One region of the Vibrio sp. QJM3NY_15 genome, then DNA from elsewhere that is predicted to be linked to it. Evidence: riboswitches for the same ligand, from Rfam matches in the RefSeq annotation. Region 1 holds a riboswitch; the other holds the start of a gene.
What was found. A riboswitch is a leader RNA that binds a small molecule or an ion and turns the genes downstream of it on or off. The one in region 1 is predicted to bind lysine.

Region 1 (12,396 bases):
CCTTAAACTCAATTCGATAACCTTCATTGCGCTCAAGGACAAAGCTTTTTTCATAAAGTCGATTAGGATCAATCTGAGGAGAGGTATCTTTGAAGCGATACACAATGCCGGTTTTGTTTGAGAGTTTCATCTCTACAATGTTGCTCGCCTGCAACATCTTAGGCATCCAACGCTGCATTGAATACGCGGCGTCAGGATCTTCCATCTCTTTATCTACAACGTCGACAATACCCACCAAATAGTGGTCTAAATATTCTTGCCCGATACGCTTAAAAGAAAGTGTCCCGCCGATAAAAAGAATGAACATCGCACTGATGACACTCACGGTGACAAAGGCGACTAAGCGAGTGCTCAATTTTAGTGTGGGGGTATATCTCATGAATAACGAAATCCTTTTCAACTCACATTATACCGTATTGCTACTTATACTATAAATTGACGTTGTAAATAAAGCGTTAAGAATTCTAGGTAACAAAAAGCCGCGATAAACGCGGCTTTTTCCAATTTAATACTGTCTTTATAATATATTAAAAACAGGGCTTAAAATGGGATGTCATCATCAAAATCCATCGGTGGCTCATTATATTGAGGTTGAGCCTGTTGTGGAGCTTGTTGAGGTGCTTTTGGCTGCTGTTGAGCTGGAGCACTGTATTGTTGCTGCTGTTGTTGTGGCTGCTGTGGCTGACCCCAACCACCTTGCTGTTGGTTGTTGTTACCCATACCGCCTTGAGCAGGAGCACCACCTTGAGCACGGCCACCAAGCATTTGCATTACACCGTTGAAGCCTTGAACAACCACTTCTGTCGTGTAACGGTCTTGACCGCTTTGATCTTGCCATTTACGAGTTTGAAGTTGACCTTCAATGTAAACTTGAGAACCTTTACGTAGGTACTCACCAGCAACTTCCGCCAGCTTGCCAAACAGAGCAACACGGTGCCATTCTGTTTTTTCACGCTGTTCGCCAGTTGCTTTGTCACGCCATGACTCTGACGTTGCAATGGTAATGTTCGCTACTGCGCCGCCATTTGGCATGTAACGAATTTCAGGGTCATTACCTAGGTTACCCACTAATATAACTTTGTTAACTCCACGGCTAGCCATGATTTGCTCCGTCTAAATTCATAGTCTCAGAAAATTTTAGCGCACAAGAATAGCATGCTTTTCTGCAGTGATAAATCGCATTCCTATTCTCGCCTCACTACAAAGAATAAAAACGTAACAAATCATGATATTCAGATCGATGTTGCTTTTTTCTCCACTTACAAACCTCTCATTTACTTTCCAAGTTGATATTCAACGCAAGTCACAAGAAACGCTCTAGAGAAGCGAAAGCATGCATGACAACGTGAAATCTAAACCCAGATCAACAAGGAGTTTCAATGAGAAAATCTCGATATGCTCGCACTTTGCATTTTATCTGTATCGATCCGAGTAACACCTATTTACATGTTAAAGAGATAGAAAAGTTTTTGTCTCTAACCCTTTTCAAGATGATACCAGATGATCTGATGTTATTTGACCGAAAGCAGAGCAACCGAATTTTGCTCGTTGATTACAAAGAGGTACCTCAGTTAACGAACCTTCATCCAAATCTACCCGTGATGTGGAAAAATCATGAGATCATTCTATTCAACGTCCCCAAGGCACTGCCTACATCGGAGTTAATTACGTTTGGCGTATTAAAAGGTTTGTTTTACAACACTGAAGAGAAAGCCAAAATAGCGAAGGGACTTGAAGAGGTGATCAATGGAGACAATTGGCTACCTAGAAAAGTGGCAAGCCAATTGTTGTTCTACTATCGAAACATCGTGATCACCAATACAACCCCCACCAATGTCGACTTAACTATTAGAGAGCTGCAAGTCATTCGTTGCCTTCAATCTGGCTCATCAAACACTCAAATAGCCGATGATTTGTTTATTAGCGAATTCACGGTCAAATCTCATCTTTATCAAATATTTCGTAAGTTAGCCGTTAAAAATAGAGTCCAAGCTATTGCCTGGGCAAACCAGAACCTGCTTGCATAATGGATCGGCCTCTTAAACTGACGATAATTTTAAGGAAAACTCTAGTGAACCATACGGATTGTTGCTGAATTTTTGACATTACTTATGCTAGAGTTGCCCTCAGAAATATCAACCACCTAGGTTGAATCCATAATTATTATAGATAAAGGGTCTTATCATGATCAAAAAGTGCCTTTTCCCGGCAGCTGGCTACGGTACTCGCTTCTTACCTGCAACCAAGTCAATGCCGAAAGAAATGATGCCCGTTGTAAACAAACCTCTAATTGAATACGGCGTAGAAGAAGCAATTGAAGCCGGTATGGATGGAATGTGCATCGTGACTGGCCGTGGTAAGCATTCATTGATGGACCACTTTGATAAGAACTACGAGCTTGAGCACCAGATCAGCGGCACCAATAAAGAAGATTTACTGATCAATATTCGTGAGACGATTGAAGCAGCAAACTTCACCTACATTCGTCAACGCGAAATGAAAGGCCTAGGTCATGCTATCTTGACTGGTCGTGAGCTTGTGGGTGATGAACCTTTTGCCGTTGTGCTTGCTGATGACCTTTGTGTAAACGAGCAGCAAGGCGTTCTGGCTCAAATGGTTGCGCTATACAAACAGTTCCGTTGCTCAATCGTTGCAGTGCAAGAAGTGCCTGAAAACGAAACTCATAAATACGGTGTTATTTCGGGCGAGATGATCAAAGACGATCTTTTCCGTGTCGATGACATGGTAGAAAAGCCAGAACCAGGTACTGCTCCAAGCAACCTAGCGATCATTGGCCGTTATATCCTGACTCCAGATATCTTTGAGCTTATCGAGCAGACTGAACCAGGCAAAGGCGGCGAAATCCAGATCACTGATGCATTGCTAAAACAAGCAAAAGCAGGCTGCGTATTGGCTTACAAATTTAAAGGCCAACGTTTTGACTGCGGTAGTGTTGAAGGCTACATCGAAGCAACAAATTACTGCTTTGAAAACCTATACAAAAAAGACCAACAACAAATCGAGCTAGGTAAGTACTCAACAACAAAAGAAGCTTAATCGCTAATTTTGGCTTACTTGCTGTTTAGCTATTGAGTTGTTTAACTATTTAGTTATTTAACTGATCGCAATAAGCGGTTGGTTAGCAGCACATTAAATGATTCCAAGGGTGACTCAAAAGAGTCGCCCTTTTTTATTACTGTTTTTTTATCCAGTAAAACTTTGCACAAATCTCACTCTATGTAATACTTTAGCCACTTAAAATTACATGGTCTGTTGAGATGGATAAAATAGAAATTAGAGGCGCTCGTACGCATAACCTCAAAGACATTAACCTAACCATACCTCGTGATAAGCTAACGGTTATCACTGGATTATCAGGTTCAGGAAAGTCGTCACTTGCGTTTGATACCCTCTACGCAGAAGGTCAACGTCGTTATGTTGAGTCTTTGTCGGCCTACGCTCGTCAATTTCTATCTCTCATGGAAAAGCCTGATGTCGACCACATCGAAGGTTTATCTCCAGCCATCTCCATCGAACAGAAATCAACTTCTCACAATCCTCGTTCAACGGTTGGCACCATCACTGAAGTCTATGATTACCTAAGACTACTTTATGCTCGTGTCGGTGAACCGCGCTGCCCTGATCACAATACCCCTCTTGCAGCACAAACCATCAGTCAAATGGTCGATAAAGTCTTAGAACTGCCTGCTGGTTCAAAGATGATGCTGTTGGCTCCGATAGTCAAAGAACGTAAAGGTGAGCACGTTAAAACGCTTGAGAACCTAGCGGCTCAAGGCTTTATCCGTGCCCGTATTGATGGCGAGACCTGTGATTTGTCCGATCCACCCACATTGGAACTGCACAAGAAGCACACCATTGAAGTTGTCGTTGATCGCTTTAAGGTTCGCCCAGATCTTCAACAGCGTTTAGCTGAATCGTTTGAGACAACATTAGAGCTCTCTGGTGGCATCGCCGTAGTCGGTTGGATGGAGGATAAAGAACAAGAAGAGATCGTATTCTCTGCAAACTTCGCTTGTCCAAAATGTGGCTACAGCATGCAAGAACTCGAGCCTCGACTGTTCTCATTCAATAACCCGGCAGGGGCGTGTGGTACGTGTGATGGCCTTGGTGTTCAACAATATTTTGATCCAAGTCGAGTAATTTTAGATGAGAACCTAAGTATTGCTGAAGGTGCGATTAAAGGCTGGGATCAGAAAAATTATTACTATTTCCAGATGCTGACATCGCTATCAGATCATTATGGTTTTGACCTTTATGCGCCATTTAATTCTCTACCAAAGAAAACCCAAGAAATCATCCTCAAGGGTTCAGGTAGAACTGAAGTTGAATTCAAGTACATCAATGATCGTGGTGATATCCGAGTCAAGCGTCACCCATTTGAAGGTATTTTAAATACGCTGGAACGCCGTTACCGCGACACTGAATCTAGCGCGGTGCGTGAAGATCTTGCCAAGTACATATCAACGAAATCATGTTCTAGCTGTGATGGTACGCGCTTAAGATTAGAAGCTCGAAATGTCTTTATTGGCGATACCACACTGCCAGAAATCGTTCAGCTCAGTATTGCTGATGCACTAGAGTTTTTCCAAAACTTATCGCTTAGCGGCCAGCGTGGGCAAATTGCTGATAAAGTGATGAAAGAGATCAATGATCGTCTGCATTTCTTGGTGAATGTGGGTTTGAATTATCTGAACTTATCACGCAGTGCAGAAACACTGTCTGGTGGTGAAGCGCAAAGAATTCGTCTAGCAAGTCAAATTGGTGCCGGTTTAGTTGGCGTTATGTATGTGCTGGATGAGCCATCGATTGGCCTCCACCAGCGTGATAATGAACGTCTACTGCAAACTCTGGTTCACCTAAGAGATTTAGGAAATACCGTGCTTGTTGTTGAGCATGACGAAGATGCAATTCGTTGCGCTGACCATGTTATCGATATCGGCCCAGGTGCAGGTGTGCATGGTGGACACGTGGTCGCAGAAGGCACCATGCAAGACATCATCGAAAACCCGAATTCTTTAACTGGACAATACCTGAGCGGCGCTAAAGAAATTGCGATACCAACACAAAGAACGCCTATCGACAAGAAAAAGGTTGTCGAGATCGTTGGCGCAACGGGGAACAACCTAAAGAATGTCACTGCGACGATCCCCGTAGGCTTGTTCAGCTGTATTACGGGGGTATCGGGGTCAGGTAAGTCTACACTAATCAATGACACCTTCTTTAAAGTTGCCCACACTCAATTAAACGGTGCAACAACCGCAGTTCCAGCGCAGCACAAAAAGATAAAAGGCTTAGAGCATTTCGACAAAGTGATCGATATTGATCAAAGCCCTATCGGTCGCACCCCTAGATCAAACCCTGCAACCTACACTGGTATTTTCACGCCAATTCGTGAGTTATTTGCAGGTACCCAAGAATCACGATCTCGTGGCTACAAGCCAGGTCGATTCAGTTTTAACGTTCGTGGTGGTCGCTGTGAAGCGTGTCAGGGAGACGGTGTCATCAAAGTAGAGATGCATTTCTTGCCAGATGTGTATGTACCGTGTGATGTGTGTAAAGGTAAGCGTTATAACCGTGAGACTCTAGAGGTCCGCTACAAGGGTAAAACCATTGACGAAGTTCTAGATATGACTGTCGAAGATGCTCGTGAATACTTCAACCCGGTACCCGTTATCGCTCGTAAGCTGCAAACATTGATGGATGTTGGTCTTTCCTACATTCGCCTCGGACAAGCAGCGACAACCTTATCTGGTGGTGAAGCGCAACGCGTTAAATTAGCGCGTGAATTGTCTAAAAGAGACACGGGGAAAACCTTATACATTCTCGATGAGCCAACAACAGGCCTACACTTCCATGATATCCAGCAACTGTTAACGGTACTGCATAGATTACGTGATCACGGTAATACGGTTGTCGTGATTGAGCATAACCTAGACGTCGTCAAAACAGCGGACTGGATCCTAGATCTTGGCCCTGAAGGTGGTCAAGGAGGCGGTGAAATTGTTGCAGAAGGTACACCTGAAGATGTGGCATTAGTCGAAGGTTCGCACACTGCTCGCTTCCTTAAGCCTATGTTAAATTTGAAGTAGGTGTAAAATAGCTCCCTGCGAGCAGATAGAAAAATGTTAAAGTAACAGAGCTTGTTTCAGAAGGAACAAGCTCTGTTTTTATAAGGTTAGGGATTTATGGCAACAATACATACTAGCGGTACCCAGCTAGAAAATCAGAGAGCTCAGCTTCCGCTTAACAAGGCATTCCTTGCCTCTTTAGCTGTTGTATTCTTATTAGCCATGCATTTTTTTATGCCCAACCCTGGAGGCTCAGGCCTCGCTTTATCCTTTAATCCGACCACTTGGTTAGCTCTTAGTTTTACGTTGGCGATTGGCTTCTACCAGCTTGCCACTAACCGAGCACTCAAATATTCAAAGTTAACCGTTGGCTTGCTGATAAGCTGCGTAATACTGACGCTACCCATTCTTTACAGCAACGCCTCTCCTCAAGCCGCATCAGGCCGACTACTAGGATTGTGGGCGGGCTTCGCCTTATTCGTGGTGCTTCAGCAATTTAAATTCAGTAACAAACACAAACAACGTATGTTGTGGTTCATTGTTCTTGCCGTCGTTCTACAAGCACTTTTTGGCTATGTGCAATATTTCTTATTGGAACCTGGCAACCTATTTGGTTACAACACTGCGGCCAATAGACCTTATGGGATATTCCAACAACCGAATGTCATGGCAAGCTTTCTTGCTACAGGTTTTGTGCTTTCAGCGTATCTTTTAGCAAGACAGCCAGCTAAATATAATCACAAAATTAGCGAGTCGTTCTTACTATACCTAACACCAACCTTAACCGTACCTTTGCTGATCATCATCGCATCACGTACCGGATGGTTGGCTGCCGTAATCGGGTTTGTCTGCATTCTGCCTTATCTATACAAGTTCTCTACTAAGAAACGCTTCTACGGATGGTGCGCATCAGTGGTAGTCGGTATCGTCGTCGCTTTTTCGGTGATCAGCCTCAGCGCAACTGATAGTTTCGCCAGTAAAAAAGCAAACTTAGAAAGTCCACGAGCCTATACCTTCCCACAAGCGCTCGATATGATGATCGAAAAGCCATTTACCGGTTATGGCTACGGAAAATTCGAATCCGAATACACGCTATACACGGCTCGCCAACATCAACTTAACTCAAATTATCATCCCGGCCTTCCCTCAATGGATCACCCACATAATGAGTTTCTGTTTTGGGGAGTAGAAGGTGGAATTGTACCAATTATCGGTATCTTGATTGCTGCGGTATTGGTGATGTCACGCATAGCTAACTCAGCGAAAGGAACACGTCTAGCACTACTTGCGCTGTTCATACCGATACTCTTACATTCTCAGCTTGAGTATCCTTTTTACCACTCGGCGATTCACTGGATAACCTTTATCATTTTGATTTACTGGGTCGATCAACGGACTTCTCGCCACTATCAGCAGCCGTTTAGTATCGTCAGTAAAACCATATTCAGAGTGTCGAGCTTAGTCGTTCCTATCTTGGTGAGTTTTTACATGCTTAGTGCCTTACATACCAATTATGTACTCACTAAATTTGAACTGTCTAAGCCGAAAAACCCGGACATTCTTAAGCAGGTAACGAACCCCGTAGTATGGAAAGATCGCTATGATTGGGACGTGTACAGTACCTATCTAAATATTGGCCTCTACAAAGCCGATCCTAGCCTGATCCAGCCTTATATAGATTGGTCGCTAGAGATCATAAAGAGTAAACCAAGGCCTGCTTTCTACAGTAACCTGATTCTCGCGTATCAAGGGTTGGGCGATCACAGCAAAGCAGAACAAATTCGTAGTGAAGCGAGCTTCTTGTTCCCAAATCGAGACTTTTCAAAGGTTCAGTATAAGAAGATATCAGAAGCAGAAAACAACATTTCTTCAGCTAAATGATGCCAAGGGATCTAGAATCATTTTGCTGTAATGACGTTTAGCCTAGACACAAAAAAGCGCACGATCTCTCGTGCGCTTTTCTTTTGAACTTCAGTTTATAGCTACTATTTTAGAACGTCTTGTAACGCTTTTAAGCACAAAGCGACATTCTCTTTTCGAGCGCCATAACCCATTAAACCAATACGCCAAGCCTTTCCAGCTAAAGAGCCAAGGCCAGCACCTATTTCAAGGTTATATTCTTCTAGAAGTTGTGTTCTGATTTTGGCTTCATCAATTCCTTCAGGGAAGTAAAGCGCATTCAATTGAGGTAGGCGACTCTCTTCATCAACCACAAATTTTAATCCTAAAGCTTCTACGCCAGCTTTAAGTTCTTGGTGCATCGCATAGTGACGTGACCAAGCATTGTCTAGGCCTTCATTTTTCAATAGAACCAACGACTCATGCAGAGCATAGAGGCTATTGACGGGTGCAGTATGGTGGTAACTACGCTTACCTTCTCCACTCCAATAACCCAATACCAAGCTCTGATCTAGGAACCAGCTTTGTACCGGTGTTTTGCGCGCCTTCATCTTCTCAACCGCACGTTGAGAGAAAGTCACTGGAGACAGTCCAGGAACGCAAGATAGACACTTTTGACTGCCTGAATAAACCGCATCGAGTTGCCATTCATCAACCAACAATGGCACACCACCTAATGATGTCACCGCATCCACAATCGATAATGCATCAAATTGACTAGCGACTGCGGAAATCGCTTGAGCATCCGATAACGCGCCAGTAGACGTTTCTGCATGCACAAATGCGACAGCAACAGCATCTGGGTTTTCTGCCAATGCCTTTTCTACCTTTTCCACAGAGACGGGTTTGCCCCACTCATCATCAACAAGGATCGCTTCACCACCACAACGCACAACATTCTCTCGCATACGTTCACCGAAAACACCGTTGCGACAAACAATCACCTTCTCGCCAGGCTCAATCAAGTTAACAAAACACGTTTCCATACCCGCACTGCCTGGAGCAGAAACGGCAATCGTAAACTCATTCTCTGTTTGGAATGCATACTTAAGAAGTTGTTTCAATTCATCCATCATCGCGATAAACAACGGATCGAGGTGACCAATGGTTGGGCGGCTCAAGGCCTGTAGAACTTGAGGCGAAATGTCTGAGGGCCCCGGTCCCATTAACGTTCGGTGCGGCGGATAAAAGCTATCAATAGCAGTAGTGAGTGTTAAATTAGACATGTACATCCCTTACGTTAATGTTGTGAACAATCCACCCTAAAGCAAATTGATTACCTCAGCAATTAGCCATAAGTATTGAGGTCACACCAGTGTCACATAATTGTTAAAATTATTTTTTAAATATCTCCAGTTACGGATTGACATTGTTACCGCAAACACGTTCAATGAAATGGCTATCTAGCAGAAGAGGAGCGCTGCCCAGGCAGATGTTTTGTGGAACCGCATTTCCAATACAAAACATTAAGGGGGAGCAGTGCCGAGATAATAAAAGGATGCAGGACCTTTATTATCGGTTGAGCGGGCTGAATCCCGGCAACTGTCGCCATTTCTATATGGTGAGGAGCTTCTGAGGTTACTATTCTAATAATTCCTCTCTTTTTGCTCTAAATACTCTCTTCGAAAAACATCGGACGTTGGATTACCCAACCGTAATTTTATTTTAGGAAGTCGTGGGAGATATATCGTGAGTGCATCTAATGTAGCTGGTTCTTTTAATGTCGCTAAGTTTGGTGGAACAAGTGTTGCCAACTTTGAAGCAATGAGCCGTTGTGCTGCCATTATTGAAAATAACTCGAATACGAAACTGGTCGTGAGCAGCGCGTGCTCAGGCGTCACTAACCTGCTTGTTGAACTCGCGAATGGTGTTCAAGATAAAACTCGTCGCCAAGAATCAGTCACACAGTTAACCGACATTCATAATACGATTCTTGCTCAGTTAGCCGATCCGAGCTGTGTCGAGAAAGAGGTTCATAACATTCTCGATGATATTGTGAGTGCAGCCGAAGCAGCATCATTCCAAGTAAGCACAAAGCTGACTGATCACCTTGTCGCCTGTGGTGAACTGATGTCGACACATATCCTCACTCAAATCATTCGCGAACGTGGTACACCAGCGGTTCGTTTTGATATCAGAGAAGTGATGCGCACCAATGATGATTTCGGTAAAGCAGAACCACAACTGGAAGATATTGCAGCCCTTGCACAGCAGAAACTGATTCCACTTTGCGAAGAACAAGTTGTCGTTACCCAAGGTTTTATCGGTGCCGACAGCGAAGGTAACACCACAACGTTAGGTCGTGGCGGCAGTGATTATTCAGCTGCACTGATTGCGGAGTCGGTACAAGCGATTGGCTTAGAAATTTGGACTGATGTTCCAGGTATCTACACCACAGATCCACGCATCGCATCGAAAGCATCTCCTATCCCAGAGATCAGCTTCAGTGAAGCATCTGAGATGGCAAATTTTGGCGCGAAGATATTACACCCTTCGACTCTAGTCCCGGCACTACGCCATCAAATCCCGGTTTTTGTCGGCTCATCAAAAGCGCCAGAGCTCGGTGGAACATGGATTCGTCAACAAGTTGAAAGCTCTCCTCTGTTCAGAGCGCTTGCCCTACGCTGCAATCAAACCATGGTTACGCTACGCAGCGCTAACATGTTCCATGCCTATGGCTTTTTGGCGAAGGTGTTCGAGATCCTTGCTAAACATAAGATCTCGGTCGATCTTATCACTACCTCAGAGATCAGTGTTTCACTGACACTCGATCAAACCGATACATCTGGTGGTGCCCCTGAGTTACCAGAAGCCGCTCGCCTTGAGCTTGAAGAACTGTGTTCCGTGGATATTGAACACGACCTATGCCTTGTTGCTCTTATTGGTAACAACATGAGCGAAAGCAAAGGCTATGCAAAGCAGGTATTCGGCACTCTAGAAGATTTCAACCTACGTATGATTTGTTACGGAGCAAGCCCACACAACCTATGCTTCTTGCTAGATGAATCTGTGTCTAAGTTGGCGATTCAAAAACTTCATCAAGAGTTATTTGAATAGATAGTCCGTTTATCATCGACAGATAAATAACTAAATTACAGATACAAAAAGGGTTGCTATTAAGCAACCCTTTCTCTTTTTTACGTTACGAATCAAAGTTCGTCATAGATTCAAACTAGTTAATGTTTGGACCTAACCACTTCTCAGCTTCCAACATATCCCAACCTTTACGGTCGGCATAGCTATCCACTTGATCCTGTTGAATCTGTGCAATTGCAAAATATCTAGCATCAGGATGTGAGAAATACATACCAGACACTGAAGCACCAGGCCACATTGCGTAGCTCGTGGTTAGTGACATGTCGATCGCTTTTTCAACGTCCATCAACTCCCACAACGTACCTTTTTCGGTATGTTCTGGGCAAGCAGGGTAACCCGGAGCTGGACGAATACCTTGGTACTTCTCGCGAATCAAATCGTCATTAGACAAATCCTCATCCGGCGAGTAGCCCCAAATGTCCTTTCTCACTTCTTTATGCAAGTATTCAGCGAACGCTTCAGCCAATCGGTCAGCAACCGCCTGGATCATAATTGCGTTGTAGTCATCACCGTTGGCTTTGTACTCATCAGCAAGCTCTCGCTCACCTATACCACCAGTCACCGCAAAGCCACCAATCCAGTCCGCTTTACCACTATCTTTCGGAGCAATATAATCAGACAAACAGTAGTTAAAACCTTTTGGCTTCTCGGTTTGTTGACGAAGGTTGTGCAAAACCTTTAACACTTCAGTACGAGATTCATCGGTATACACTTCGATATCATCGCCAACGCTGTTGGCAGGGAACATCGCACACATCCCACGAGCTTCAAGTAACTTCTCTTTCTGTACTCGATCCAATAAATCATTCGCATCTTTGAATAAGCGTTTCGCTTCCTCGCCCACTTCTTCATGAGCAAGAATTGCAGGGTACTTTCCGACTAGCGACCATGTCATAAAGAATGGAGTCCAGTCGATGTACTGACGTAAAGTCGCAACATCAAAATCATTGAAGATGTGCACTCCAGGCTTAGCGGGGGCCGGCGGCGTATAAGCTCTCCAATCAATCGCCACTTTATTAGCTCGAGCGCGCTCAAGCGTAACAGGCTTGGTACGTGGTTTCTTACGATTGTGCTGATCTCGCACACGGTCGTAATCAATATCCAACTTCTCGACAAATGCAGGCTTCAATTCGTTAGATAGCAATGAGGTACATACACCCACCGCACGTGAAGCATTGTTTACGTAGACCACAGGCTCAGAGTAGTTCTGTTCAATCTTAACGGCTGTATGCGCTTTGGATGTGGTTGCTCCACCGATCAGAAGAGGCAGTTTGAAGCCTTGTCTCTCCATCTCTTTAGCCACATGAACCAT
Region 2 (12,396 bases), 880 kb from region 1:
ATATCGCAGCTAAGCATGACGGTGTCGTGGTTGATGAAGCGGTATTATCAGCAAAGTTAGAAGAGCATAAACAGAATTCAGACATCGTTTTAGTTGAAGGTGCTGGTGGCTGGCGTGTTCCGGTTTCAGACGATGAATACTTGTCTAGCTGGGTTAAGAAAGAGCAGCTTCCAGTCGTACTGACTGTGGGTATTAAGCTTGGCTGTTTGAGCCACGCTTTGTTAACCGCAGAAGCGATTCGTGCAGATGGTCTAAACCTAGTAGGTTGGGTTGCTAACCGCATTAATCCAGGCACTGAGCACTATGCTGATATTATTGCGATGTTGGAAGACAAGCTAGGCGCGCCAAAACTGGGTGAGATCCCTTACGTGCCAAAAGCTAAGTCTAAGAACATTGGTAAGTACATTAATGTACAGCCATTGCTTGAACTCTAAGTTTCAAGTTATGCGTTAAACAAGAAAAGGGCTGCGATTGCAGCCCTTTTGCTATGTTAAGCCTTTGACCATAAGTTGATGAACAACCGGTCTTTTAATCCAGCAAGCTTGGGATTAATGTTCTTTTGTAAGTCCCATTAGTGCTTGCTGTGTTTCTGTGATTTTTGTCTGTGCCGTTTGCGGTGTTAGGATTCCAATCTGCTTTTTCGCTTCTTCTTCAGTAATCCCTAGGTGACAGCACAGTAAATCGATAGCCATTTGAGTGTTAGTACCTTCAACCATGATCGTTCCCTTTTTGTACATGGACTAGCCAATAAGTCATCTGAGGTCACTGTAAACGGATTGTTATATCGACACCATACGACTTAGGTCTAATAGACTGCGATTAACTCAGCTACAATCTCGTAATCAAATGTTGCAATTTAATGCTTAACCTTGTTTTCTTAATCTAAGACTATATGTATAAGTAAGTATAAGTCTTCAAGGTTGGAATAAATTGCTGTCTGCCTTGTCTATAACAATAAGTTTTATAAAAACAGCTTTCATGCGGAGATAAGTAATGAAGCGAGTAATGTTGTTCCTTGCAACCAACCTTGCGGTTGTATTGGTACTAAGTGTTGTTCTTAATATTGTATACGCAGTTACAGGTATGCAACCAGGAAGCCTCTCAGGCTTGTTGTTAATGGCTGCGGTATTTGGCTTTGGTGGCTCATTCATCTCATTAATGATGTCAAAGAAAATGGCGCTGCGCTCTGTAGGCGGCATGGTCATTGAAAGCCCACGTAACGAAACAGAACATTGGTTGATGGAGACGGTAAGCCGTCAATCTCAACAAGTTGGTATTGGTATGCCAACAGTGGCGATCTATGACTCGCCAGACATCAACGCATTCGCGACAGGTGCTAAGCGTGACGATTCATTGGTAGCGGTATCAACAGGCCTGCTGCACAATATGACGCGAGATGAAGCTGAAGCGGTATTAGCTCATGAAGTGAGCCACATCGCGAATGGTGATATGGTGACCATGACGTTAATGCAAGGTGTCGTAAACACGTTCGTTATCTTCCTATCTCGTTTCATCGCCAACATTGTTGCGTCGAATGACAATGAAGAAGAGGGTGGCAGCAACATGATGGTGTACTTCGGTGTGTCTATGGTGTTGGAATTGGTATTCGGTTTCTTAGCAAGCTTCATTACCATGTGGTACAGCCGTCATCGTGAATTCCATGCCGATGCAGGTGCAGCAAACCTAGTAGGTAAAGAGAAGATGATTGCAGCGTTAGAGCGTCTAAAGGTGAGCCACGAGCCACAACTAGAAGGTTCTATGATGGCGTTTGGTATCAACGGTAAGAAGTCTCTTACTGAGCTACTAATGAGCCACCCGCCACTAGATAAGCGTATCGCGTCTCTACGTAACATGTAGTCGCAACGTATTCTGTCGTCGCTAGTCGACAAGAGACCTTTGAAAGGCTTCCTTCGGGAGGCCTTTTTTGATCTTGGCGTTTAAGGATGTTTCTCTAATATGGTTTGCAGTATTCGAATAGGGGAGGCTAGTTGGAAAAGTCAGGTTTGATTGACGACTGTTGTTTTACTTAGGGACTATTGTTCGAAACATTTGTTCATACGCAACAAAAAGGCTTCCACATGGGAAGCCTTAGTCTATTCTGTGAGTCGAAATTCGAATCTTACAGCTTGTCAGTTAGCTCGATAGCTTGACCGATGTAGTTCGCTGGAGTCATCTCTTTCAGACGAACTTTCTCGTTTTCAGGAATCTCAAGGCCATCGATGAATGCACGCATGCCTTCGCCATCTACACGTTTACCACGAGTTAGCTCTTTTAGCTTCTCGTATGGCTTCTCGATGCCGTAACGACGCATTACTGTTTGTACTGGTTCAGCCAATACTTCCCAGTTTTTGTCTAGCTCAGCAAGTAGCGCAGCGCGGTTAACTTCAAGCTTGCTAATACCTTTCAGAGTCGAAGTGTATGCAATGATTGCGTAGCCAACACCAACACCTAGGTTACGAAGAACCGTAGAGTCAGTAAGGTCACGCTGCCAGCGAGAAACTGGAAGCTTTTGTGCAAGGTGGCTGAATACTGCGTTCGCTAGACCAAGGTTGCCTTCAGAGTTTTCGAAGTCAATTGGGTTAACTTTATGCGGCATTGTAGAAGAGCCGATTTCGCCAGCAATAGTCTTCTGCTTGAAGTGACCAAGAGCGATGTAGCCCCAAACGTCACGGTCGAAGTCTAGAAGGATAGTGTTGAAACGAGCAACAGCATCAAACAGCTCAGCGATGTAATCGTGAGGTTCGATTTGAGTTGTGTACGGGTTCCAAGTTACGCCAAGAGATTCAGTGATGAATTCTTCGCTGAACTGGTGCCATTCAACTTCTGGGTATGCAGAAAGGTGTGCGTTGTAGTTACCTACAGCACCGTTGATTTTCGCTAGGATCTCAACGTTTTCGATTTGCTTGTATTGACGTTCCATACGGTACGCAACGTTAGCCATCTCTTTACCCATAGTAGAAGGAGAAGCAGGCTGACCGTGTGTACGAGACAGTAATGGAATGTCACGGTACTCGTTCGCAAGTGCTTTGATAGCATCAATTACGTTACGAATTTCTGGAAGAATCACTGTGTCACGAGCTTCTTTAAGCATAAGCGCGTGAGAGGTGTTGTTGATGTCTTCAGAAGTACATGCAAAGTGAATAAATTCGTTTACAGCGTGAAGTTCAGGAACGCCAGCAACTTTCTCTTTCAAGAAGTACTCAACCGCTTTAACGTCGTGGTTAGTCGTGCGCTCGATCTCTTTGATACGTAGAGCATCTTCTTCACTGAAGTTAGCTGCTAGTTCATCAAGAAACTGGTTAGCTTCTGCACTGAACGCTGGTACTTCTTTGATTGCATCTGTAGCTGCAAGCTTTTGTAACCAACGAACTTCAACGATAGAGCGGTACTTTAGTAGGCCAAACTCACTAAAGATGCTGCGTAATGCAACAGTCTTGCTTCCGTAACGGCCGTCTACTGGTGAAACAGCAGTCAATGCTGACAGTTCCATGGTGTTCTCCTGAATTGAGTTTTCTAAATTTTGAGAGGTTTATACCAGTAACAATCTCAATTGTCACGCATATTGCGCAATCGTTTGCGTGAGAATTGTGTTGGTACAAAAAACAAGCTCGCGACGAGGCGCGAGCTAATAAATTACATGCGAGCTAGCAGGATTTGAGCCTGCTCGATCATTTTTTTGCGACCGAAGATAAGGTGGCGACGTTTGCCGCCAACTTGACGCCACAAAACAGCGCTTCGAATGCCTGATAACAGCAGGGCACGAACCTTATGTTGGCTCGATGTCTGTTGAAGTACTGCTGGCGTACCAGAAACCTGAATACGAGGACCAATAGGGCTCACTACATCTAAGTAGATGCTCGCAAGGTTGCTGATCATTTGCTCATCAAACAGATCGAAGTGCTCAGTTTGACGCTCTGCGGTTTGAATACGATCGCCAAGCTGTGACATAGAGTCATTGCGAGCAGATAGTTTACGTTCAAGCGCCATCAAGCTGATGATGTAGCGAGTAATGTCGCTACCAGCAGGAGTACTGTCGATACCCTTTACTAAGCATTCAAGGCCTAGCTTTAGGTTCGCCTCACGGCCAAATACACCCACAGTGTTCGCTGGGTTAGTATTTAAAATGGCATTGAGTGAAGCTTCGAAGGCATCTTTATCACAACGGCCGTCTTTCGCTACTTGTTGAACCAAAGCCACAGCTTGGCAAATTCCAGCGAAAGCAATAGTACGGTCATAAAGTGTATTAGCCACGTAGTAACTCCTAGTTGTTTTCTATCGTTTGTTGTTCGTTCGATTAGATTAGATGCGTTTTTCGATGATACCACCACCAAGACATACTTCATCTTGGTAGAACACAGCCGATTGGCCTGGTGTTACAGCGATTTGCGGCTCATCGAAGATAACCTTAATGTTATCATCGTCAATTGGGATGATTGTACAAGGAATATCTGTTTGACGGTAACGTGTTTTTACCGTGCATGTCATAACTTCAGTAATTGGGGTGCGATTAACCCAATGAAGCTGAGATGCGAACAAACCTTCTGATTTAAGAAGCGGGTGGTCTTTACCTTGAACCGCGATCAGAACGTTACGCTTAAGATCTTTTTCACCAACAAACCATGGCTCTTCGTTACCGCCGCCACCTTTAGTGCCGCCAATATGAAGACCTTTACGTTGACCCAAAGTATGGTACATCAAGCCTTGGTGTTGACCAATCACTTGGCCTTCTGGTGTCTCGATATTACCCGGTTGAGCAGGTAGGTATTTGCCTAAGAACTCCGTGAACTTACGCTCACCGATAAAGCAGATACCGGTAGAGTCTTTTTTCTTCGCAGTGATCAAGTCTTGCTCTTCAGCAATACGGCGCACTTCAGGCTTCTCTAATTCACCCACAGGGAATAGGCTGCGTGCCACTTGATCTGAACTTAGCGTGTATAGGAAATAGCTTTGGTCTTTATTGCTGTCTAAGCCACGTAGCATTTCTGGTTTCACGCCAGCGTCTAGTTCTTCTTGAGTTGGGAAAGTACGACGAACGTAATGACCCATAGCAATGTAGTCTGCATCTAATACTTCATCCGCAAACTCTAAGAATGCTTTGAATTTGATTTCTTTGTTACAAAGGATATCTGGGTTCGGTGTACGACCCGCTTTGTATTCTTCAAGAAAGTACTCGAATACATTATCCCAGTACTCTGCTGCAAAATTGATAGTGTGAAGGTGGATACCTAACTTGTCACATACCGCTTGAGCATCAGCAAGGTCTTCAGCTGCCGTGCAGTATTCTTCGTTATCGTCTTCTTCCCAGTTTTTCATGAAAAGGCCTTCTACCTGATAGCCTTGTTGCTGAAGAAGATACGCCGATACTGACGAATCTACACCGCCGGACATACCGACAATTACTTTCTTTTCGCTGTTTCCAGAGCTGATATCTGACATGTCTAAACACCGTTACTATTACTTGGTCGCAGATTCTAACAGAAAGAGAAACACCGTGACAGATCCGAGACCGGAATCACAGTTTCATTTGCACAAATATTGCGCTGACTTCGTTAGAGAATCGCATGAACGCGAGGAGACTCGCTAGGATGTCAGATCTATATGTGGCATAGTCGCTCGAAATCCAAGACCTGAGATAAAAAATGTCTGAACAAAATGAGTTTATGCAAGAAGAACAGTTGATCGAGATTATCGAGAACCAACTTGAAGATGGCCAACCTGTGAAAGTAAAAGAGACGCTGATGCGTTTAATGATGACAGGTACTCCTCGTGAAGAGGCAATTGCTGCAATGGCATGTGCATTGGCAATTGAGGTATTTGACGTGATGAAAAACGGCGCTGAGTTTAATCAAAAACGTTACGCCGAGCATTTGGGCATGCTGCCTGATTTAAGCTTTATGGAAGGCGAATAAAAAAATAGCCTAGCAAACGTTTGCTATAGTTTGAAAGATTGCCGCGTTAAATATAGCGCGGTAGAATCCGCCACCTATTTCCCCTTGACTTAGACTAGCCTTATGAAATTCCCTGGACAACGTAAATCAAAGCACTATTTTCCGGTTCACGCTCGTGATCCTTTAGTAAGCCAAGCTCAAACTAGCAAAAGAATGTCACGTACTCATATTATCGGTATTGACCAAACTTTGGTGGATATTGAAGCGAAAGTGAGTTCTGAGCTAATCGAAAAATACGGCCTAAGTAAGGGACACTCACTGGTTATCGGTGATGAAGCTGCTGAATCCTTATATCAAGAATTAAAAGAACAGTGCCTGATCACTAATGAATACGCTGGTGGTACGATCGGTAACACATTACACAATTACTCAGTATTGGCGGATGACCGTTCAACACTGTTAGGTGTAATGAGCCAAGATATTAAAATTGGTAGCTACGGTTACCGCTATTTATGTAATACATCAAGCAGAATGGATCTGAACCATTTACAAGGGGTAGATGGCGCAATTGGTCGTTGCTTTGCATTAATTACAGAAGATGGTGAACGTACTTTCGCAATTAGCGAAGGACAAATGAACCAATTAAAACCAGAAAGCATTCCTGAGAAAATCTTCAAAAGTGCTTCTGCTTTAGTATTAACAGCGTATCTAGTTCGTTGTAAGCCAGGCGACCCTATGCCTGAAGCAACAATGAAAGCGATCGAATACGCGAAGAAATACGATGTGCCTGTTGTTTTAACACTTGGTACTAAATTCGTTATTCAAGATGACCCAGAGTTTTGGAAAGATTTCCTTGAACAGCACGTAACCGTTGTTGCAATGAATGAAGACGAAGCTGAAGCTTTAACAGGTGAAAGCGATCCTCTTGCTGCTTCGGACAAAGCACTCGATTGGGTAGACTTAGTTCTATGTACGGCTGGCCCTGTTGGCTTGTTTATGGCGGGTTACACTGAAGACGCTGTGAAGCGTGAAACGTCATTACCGTTGTTACCAGGCTCAATTGCTGAATTTAACCGCTATGAATTTAGCCGTCCTGCGCATAAAGACTTATGTGACAACCCAACGAAGATCTATTCGCATATTGCGCCTTACATGGGTGGTCCAGAAAAGATCAAAAATACCAATGGTGCAGGGGATGCGGCGTTGTCGGCTTTATTACATGATATGGCAGCAAATAAATATCATAAAGAAAATGTGCCGAACTCTAGCAAGCATCAACATGCATTTTTAACGTATTCATCTTTTTCACAGGTTTGTAAATATTCAAACCGTGCAAGTTATGAAGTGTTGGTTCAGCACTCACCACGCTTGTCTCGCGGCCTTCCTGAAAGAGAAGATAGCCTAGAAGAAGCATACTGGGAAAGATAAGATATTTTTATCGTTCTCATTTATATTTCTAATAGCGAAATATAAAAAAGGCTCCGAAAGGAGCCTTTTTTGTTTCTGAATATATTGAAGCCGTAAATAATACTTTAGTCGACTTTAATATTAATTCTATTGCTTAGCGTGTAATTGATTACCCACTAAGTAAACTAAATGTTTAGATAGCAAACTCTTCTAGAGATTTACCAGCATCTAGTTGTTCTTGGATAGCTGAAGGCGTACGACCTTGACCTGTCCAAGTTTTCTCATCGCCATTGCCATCTACATATTTGTATTTAGCTGGACGAGGAGCACGTTTAGCTTTTGCTGTTTTTGTTTTTGCTTCACCAGAAAGCGCAGCAATAAGATCAGCAACATCGATGCCGTCTTTTGCAATTTGTTCAGCAATAGCAGAAAGCTTAGCTTCTTGCTCTGCTTTAGCAGCTTGTTCTTCAGCTTCAGACTCTTGACGCTCTTGTACAACAATAGTTAGCTTGTCTAGTGCTTCTTCAAGTTGCTCAAGAGTTAATTCACGTGAGAATGCGCGAAGGCTACGGATATTCAATAAAGTTTTTGTTAATTCAGACATGATATTTTCCATCAAGGTAAACTAAATAATCTTCCTAATAATAAACAGAGCCTAGGAATAAAACAAATAGTATTTCTTGTATTGGTTATTTAAATATAAAAGTGAGATGAATAGTTGAAAAAGAAACGACTCACTTTTGATGAATTTATAATAATTATTAAGATTTTCTTAAAAATCGATATGTGACTGGTGGAGTAATTGCTTTCTGTAGACTATTTTTGTATTGATTAGTTCATTAACAAAACCCTATTTTTCTCGGAATGATATGTTGCATTGTTGCTCTTGATGAGTACAATTGCGGCTACCTGATGCGATGCTTTGGTTAATTTGTTGTTAAACTCTGGTTTACACGGTTAATAATGTTATCGCACGTAGAGGTGCAATTATAAAAAGTAGTTTTCGTTGGGGTGATGCCAATGAACGGGAATGAAAGGTCTAATTGCCGAAGTAAATTGTATATCTAAGCAATTTGCTGGGGTTGTGCTCAATAGGTACAACACTGCCATAGTCTTAATTTTAAACTATGGAGCGCTACTGTAGGGTTGGGTGAAGTGTTCACTTCCCTTTCGCTTAGTTCAACATGAGCTTGATAAGTCGTATCAAGTTTGTCTGCAGTAGATCTCTAGCCAAATAAAAAACTGGTTTTTGAAGATCATGAATTTAATAGATTTTGCAACATCGCCTTTATCGCTGCTTCCTCCTTTGGTTGCATTGACTCTTGCTATTGTTACCCGCCGTGTATTGGTTTCTTTGGGTGTCGGTATCGTCATGGGTGCGATTCTACTTGCTGATTATTCAGTAGGTAACGCAGCTAGCTACGTGTTTACTAAAGCATCTGGTGTTTTCATCGAAGATGGTGGTATCAACACTTGGAACATGAGCATTATCGCATTCCTACTTATCCTTGGAATGATGACCGCTCTATTAACACTTTCTGGCGGTACTCGCGCATTCGCTGAATGGGCACAGTCTCGTGTGAAGAGCAAACGTGGTTCAAAACTACTTGCAGCCTTCTTAGGCGTATTCATCTTTGTCGATGATTACTTCAACAGCTTAGCGGTAGGTGCTATCTCTCGCCCTGTAACAGACCGTTTCTATGTATCTCGCGCTAAGCTAGCTTATATCCTAGATTCTACTGCTGCTCCTATGTGTGTGATCATGCCGGCTTCTAGCTGGGGTGCTTACATCATTACTATTATTGGTGGCATCTTAGTAACACACGGTGTGACAGAGTATTCTGCACTGGGTGCTTACGTTCGTCTTATTCCAATGAACTTTTACGCTGTATTCGCACTACTGATGGTGTTTGCGGTAGCGTGGTTTGGTCTAGACGTTGGTAAAATGCGCGAGCACGAGATTGAAGCATCACAAGGCCGTGGCTTTGATGGTGACAATGATCAAAAGCAAGCTCATGACCTGAACGAAGAGCTAGATATTGAAGAGAGCGAGAACGGTTCTGTTTCTGATCTCGTAATGCCAATCGTATCGCTAATCGTAGCAACAGTTGCTGCCATGCTTTACACGGGTGGCCAAGCGCTGGCTGCTGACGGTCAAGCATTCAACCTGCTTGGCGCGTTCGAAAACACTGATGTAGGCAAGTCTCTTGTTTACGGTGGCGTGTTAGGTCTGCTTGTTGCGCTAGCGACAGTATTCAAGCAAAAGCTACCAATGTCTGATATCGCAAGAACAATGTGGATCGGTGCGAGCTCAATGTTTGGCGCGATCCTTATCCTTGTGTTTGCATGGACAATCGGTTCTGTTATCGGTGACATGAAGACAGGTTCGTACCTATCATCTCTAGCGACTGGTAACATTGATTACCACTGGCTACCAGTTATCTTGTTCCTTCTTGCTGGCCTAATGGCATTCTCGACAGGTACATCTTGGGGTACGTTCGGTATTATGCTTCCTATCGCGGGTGACATGGCTGCAGCTTCTGACATCGCGCTGATTCTACCGATGCTAAGTGCGGTTCTAGCTGGTTCAGTATTTGGTGACCACTGTTCTCCAATCTCTGACACAACGATTCTGTCTTCTACCGGTGCTCGTTGTAACCACATTGACCACGTATCGACTCAGCTTCCTTATGCGCTGTCTGTAGCGTTTGTATCGTGTATTGGTTTCATCACGCTAGGTATGACGTCTTCAATTGGCATCGCGTTTAGTGCTGCGTCTCTAACGTTCGTTGCAGTATGTTTTGCATTGGCTTACTTCTCTCGTTGCAAAATGGCGACGTGCAAAAGCTAAAAGTGAAAGTTAATCAGTAAAGTATCAGGGAGGCATTGGCCTCCCTTTTTTGTACCTGTTAATTTAATTTTAAATTTCGTGAAAAAAGTTCGAATAAATGGTTGAAAAAGGATGTGACCTTAGTTAGTGTGGAGACAAGACAGCAAACAACCTAAGAGCTGATAAGTATGCGTAAACTAGTAATGAACATTCATCACCATCATCACCCTATCTAGTCTTTCGGGGAGATTTACGTATACCCGGGAGCAAGAATTCTCCCGGAGGTTAAGTCAAAGAATTTAGATTTAAACCCTCGGGACGACAAAGTCTTCCGGGGGTTTTTTAGTTTTAGCGCTTTTAAATAATCAATAAATTCAAATATTTGCACAGGGATACAGCAATGCAGACACAACGCCTAAGAATCGCAATTCAAAAGAAAGGTCGCTTAAGTAAAGAGTGCCAAGATCTACTTAAAAAATGTGGTGTTAAATTTAACATCATGGGTGAGCGCCTAGTTGTTCATTCACTAAATATGCCAATCGACTTGTTACTGGTTCGTGATGATGACATCCCAGGTCTTATCATGGATGGTGTCGTTGACCTTGGTTTCATCGGTGAAAATGAACTAGAAGAAGTTCGCCTAGACCGTGTTGCTCTTAAAGAGCCTTCAGAGTTCCGCACACTACGTCGTTTAGACTTCGGTGGTTGCCGCCTTTCTATCGCTATCAACAAAGACGAAGAATACAACGGCCCACAAGATCTAGCGGGCAAACGTATTGCGACCACTTACCCACAACTACTAAAAGCCTACATGGACGAGCAGGGTGTTGAATTCAGCACTTGTATGCTAACAGGCTCGGTTGAAGTAGCTCCTCGCGCAGGCCTGGCAGACGCTATCGCCGATTTGGTTTCTACAGGTGCGACGCTAGAAGCAAACGGCCTAAAAGAAGCAGAAGCTATCTTCCAATCTAAAGCAACACTGATTCAACGTGTTGGTGAGTTTGACGCTGACAAGACTGCATTGATTGAAAAACTACTGACTCGTATGCAGGGTGTTCAACAAGCAAAAGAGTCGAAGTACATCATGCTTCACGCGCCAACATCTCAGCTAGAGCAAATCAAAGCACTACTGCCTGGTGCTGAAGATCCAACGGTTCTTCCTCTATCAACAGACAAAGACAAAGTTGCCGTTCACCTAGTAAGTACAGAGAATTTGTTCTGGGAAACTATGGAACAATTGAAAGAGTTGGGTGCAAGCTCAATCCTAGTACTACCAATCGAAAAAATGATGGGGTAACTGCTATGAGAACCGTTGTTTGGCAATCATTAAGTGAATCACAGCAAGACTCAGTATTAGAGCGCCCAGCGATTGCTGAAGGTGCGAATATCACAGCAACTGTGTCTGGTGTAATTGCAAAAGTAAGAAATGAAGGCGATGCAGCGCTCAAAGAATTGACCGAAAAGTTTGATGGTGTGACACCGGAATCGATTCGAGTACGTTCTGAAGAGATCGAAGAAGCCTGCGCGCGTTTAACACCAGAGATGAAGCAAGCGCTTGAGCAAGCTTATCGTAATATTGCTAAGTTCCACGAAGCTCAAAAACCACAACCGATTAAGGTTGAAACTCAACCAGGTGTGGTTTGTGAGCAAGTGACTCGCGCTATTAATACGGTGGGTTTGTACATCCCAGGAGGCAGCGCACCACTTCCATCAACGGTTCTTATGTTGGGTGTTCCTGCTCAGATTGCTGGTTGTCGTAAGGTTGTGCTTTGTTCACCTCCGCCAATTGCAGATGAAATCTTGTATGTCGCTAAACTTTGTAAAATCGATGAGGTTTACAATGTAGGCGGTGGTCAAGCGGTTGCAGCAATGGCGTATGGTACTGAGAGTGTTGCAAAGGTCGATAAAATCTTCGGCCCAGGTAACGCTTACGTAACGGAAGCTAAACGCCAAGTAAGTAATGACTTCCGTGGCGCTGCGATTGATATGCCTGCTGGACCGTCTGAAGTGTTAGTGATTGCCGATGAAACAGCAGATGCAGATTTCATTGCTGCGGATTTGCTGAGCCAAGCGGAACACGGTCCTGATTCTCAGGTTGTATTGGTAACACCATCTCCAGTGATTGCCGATCAAGTAACCGATGCGGTACAGAAACAACTGAAAGAGTTGTCTCGAGCAACGATTGCTCAGCAAGCATTGGCATCAAGCCTAATTATCATCGCTGAATCGATCACTCAAGCAATTGCGATTTCGAACTTCTACGGCCCGGAA

Region 2: it holds a riboswitch for lysine, as region 1 does, so the genes downstream of both, AC3CKG_RS05395 (Na+/H+ antiporter NhaC family protein) here and lysC (lysine-sensitive aspartokinase 3) in region 1, are expected to answer to the same signal.

Annotation. Positions count from the first base shown of each region.
Region 1 covers NZ_CM173517.1:321,704-334,099, reverse strand. Annotated here, with positions in the region: gene csrD (RNase E specificity factor CsrD) at 1-379, opposite strand, end outside; gene AC3CKG_RS01525 (single-stranded DNA-binding protein) at 541-1,101, opposite strand; gene AC3CKG_RS01520 (LuxR C-terminal-related transcriptional regulator) at 1,380-2,027, shown strand; gene galU (UTP--glucose-1-phosphate uridylyltransferase GalU) at 2,185-3,057, shown strand; gene uvrA (excinuclease ABC subunit UvrA) at 3,279-6,110, shown strand; gene AC3CKG_RS01505 (PglL family O-oligosaccharyltransferase) at 6,207-7,970, shown strand; gene AC3CKG_RS01500 (aminotransferase class V-fold PLP-dependent enzyme) at 8,075-9,214, opposite strand; lysine riboswitch at 9,391-9,568, shown strand; gene lysC (lysine-sensitive aspartokinase 3) at 9,678-11,045, shown strand; gene metH (methionine synthase) at 11,161-12,396, opposite strand, start outside.
Region 2 covers NZ_CM173517.1:1,197,202-1,209,597, forward strand. Annotated here, with positions in the region: gene bioD (dethiobiotin synthase) at 1-434, shown strand, start outside; gene AC3CKG_RS05355 (hypothetical protein) at 549-716, opposite strand; gene htpX (protease HtpX) at 994-1,857, shown strand; gene purB (adenylosuccinate lyase) at 2,120-3,490, opposite strand; gene hflD (high frequency lysogenization protein HflD) at 3,634-4,251, opposite strand; gene mnmA (tRNA 2-thiouridine(34) synthase MnmA) at 4,300-5,436, opposite strand; gene AC3CKG_RS05380 (hypothetical protein) at 5,640-5,909, shown strand; gene AC3CKG_RS05385 (inosine/guanosine kinase) at 6,012-7,316, shown strand; gene AC3CKG_RS05390 (H-NS family histone-like protein) at 7,489-7,899, opposite strand; lysine riboswitch at 8,264-8,441, shown strand; gene AC3CKG_RS05395 (Na+/H+ antiporter NhaC family protein) at 8,554-10,146, shown strand; His leader region at 10,337-10,472, shown strand; gene hisG (ATP phosphoribosyltransferase) at 10,526-11,422, shown strand; gene hisD (histidinol dehydrogenase) at 11,428-12,396, shown strand, end outside.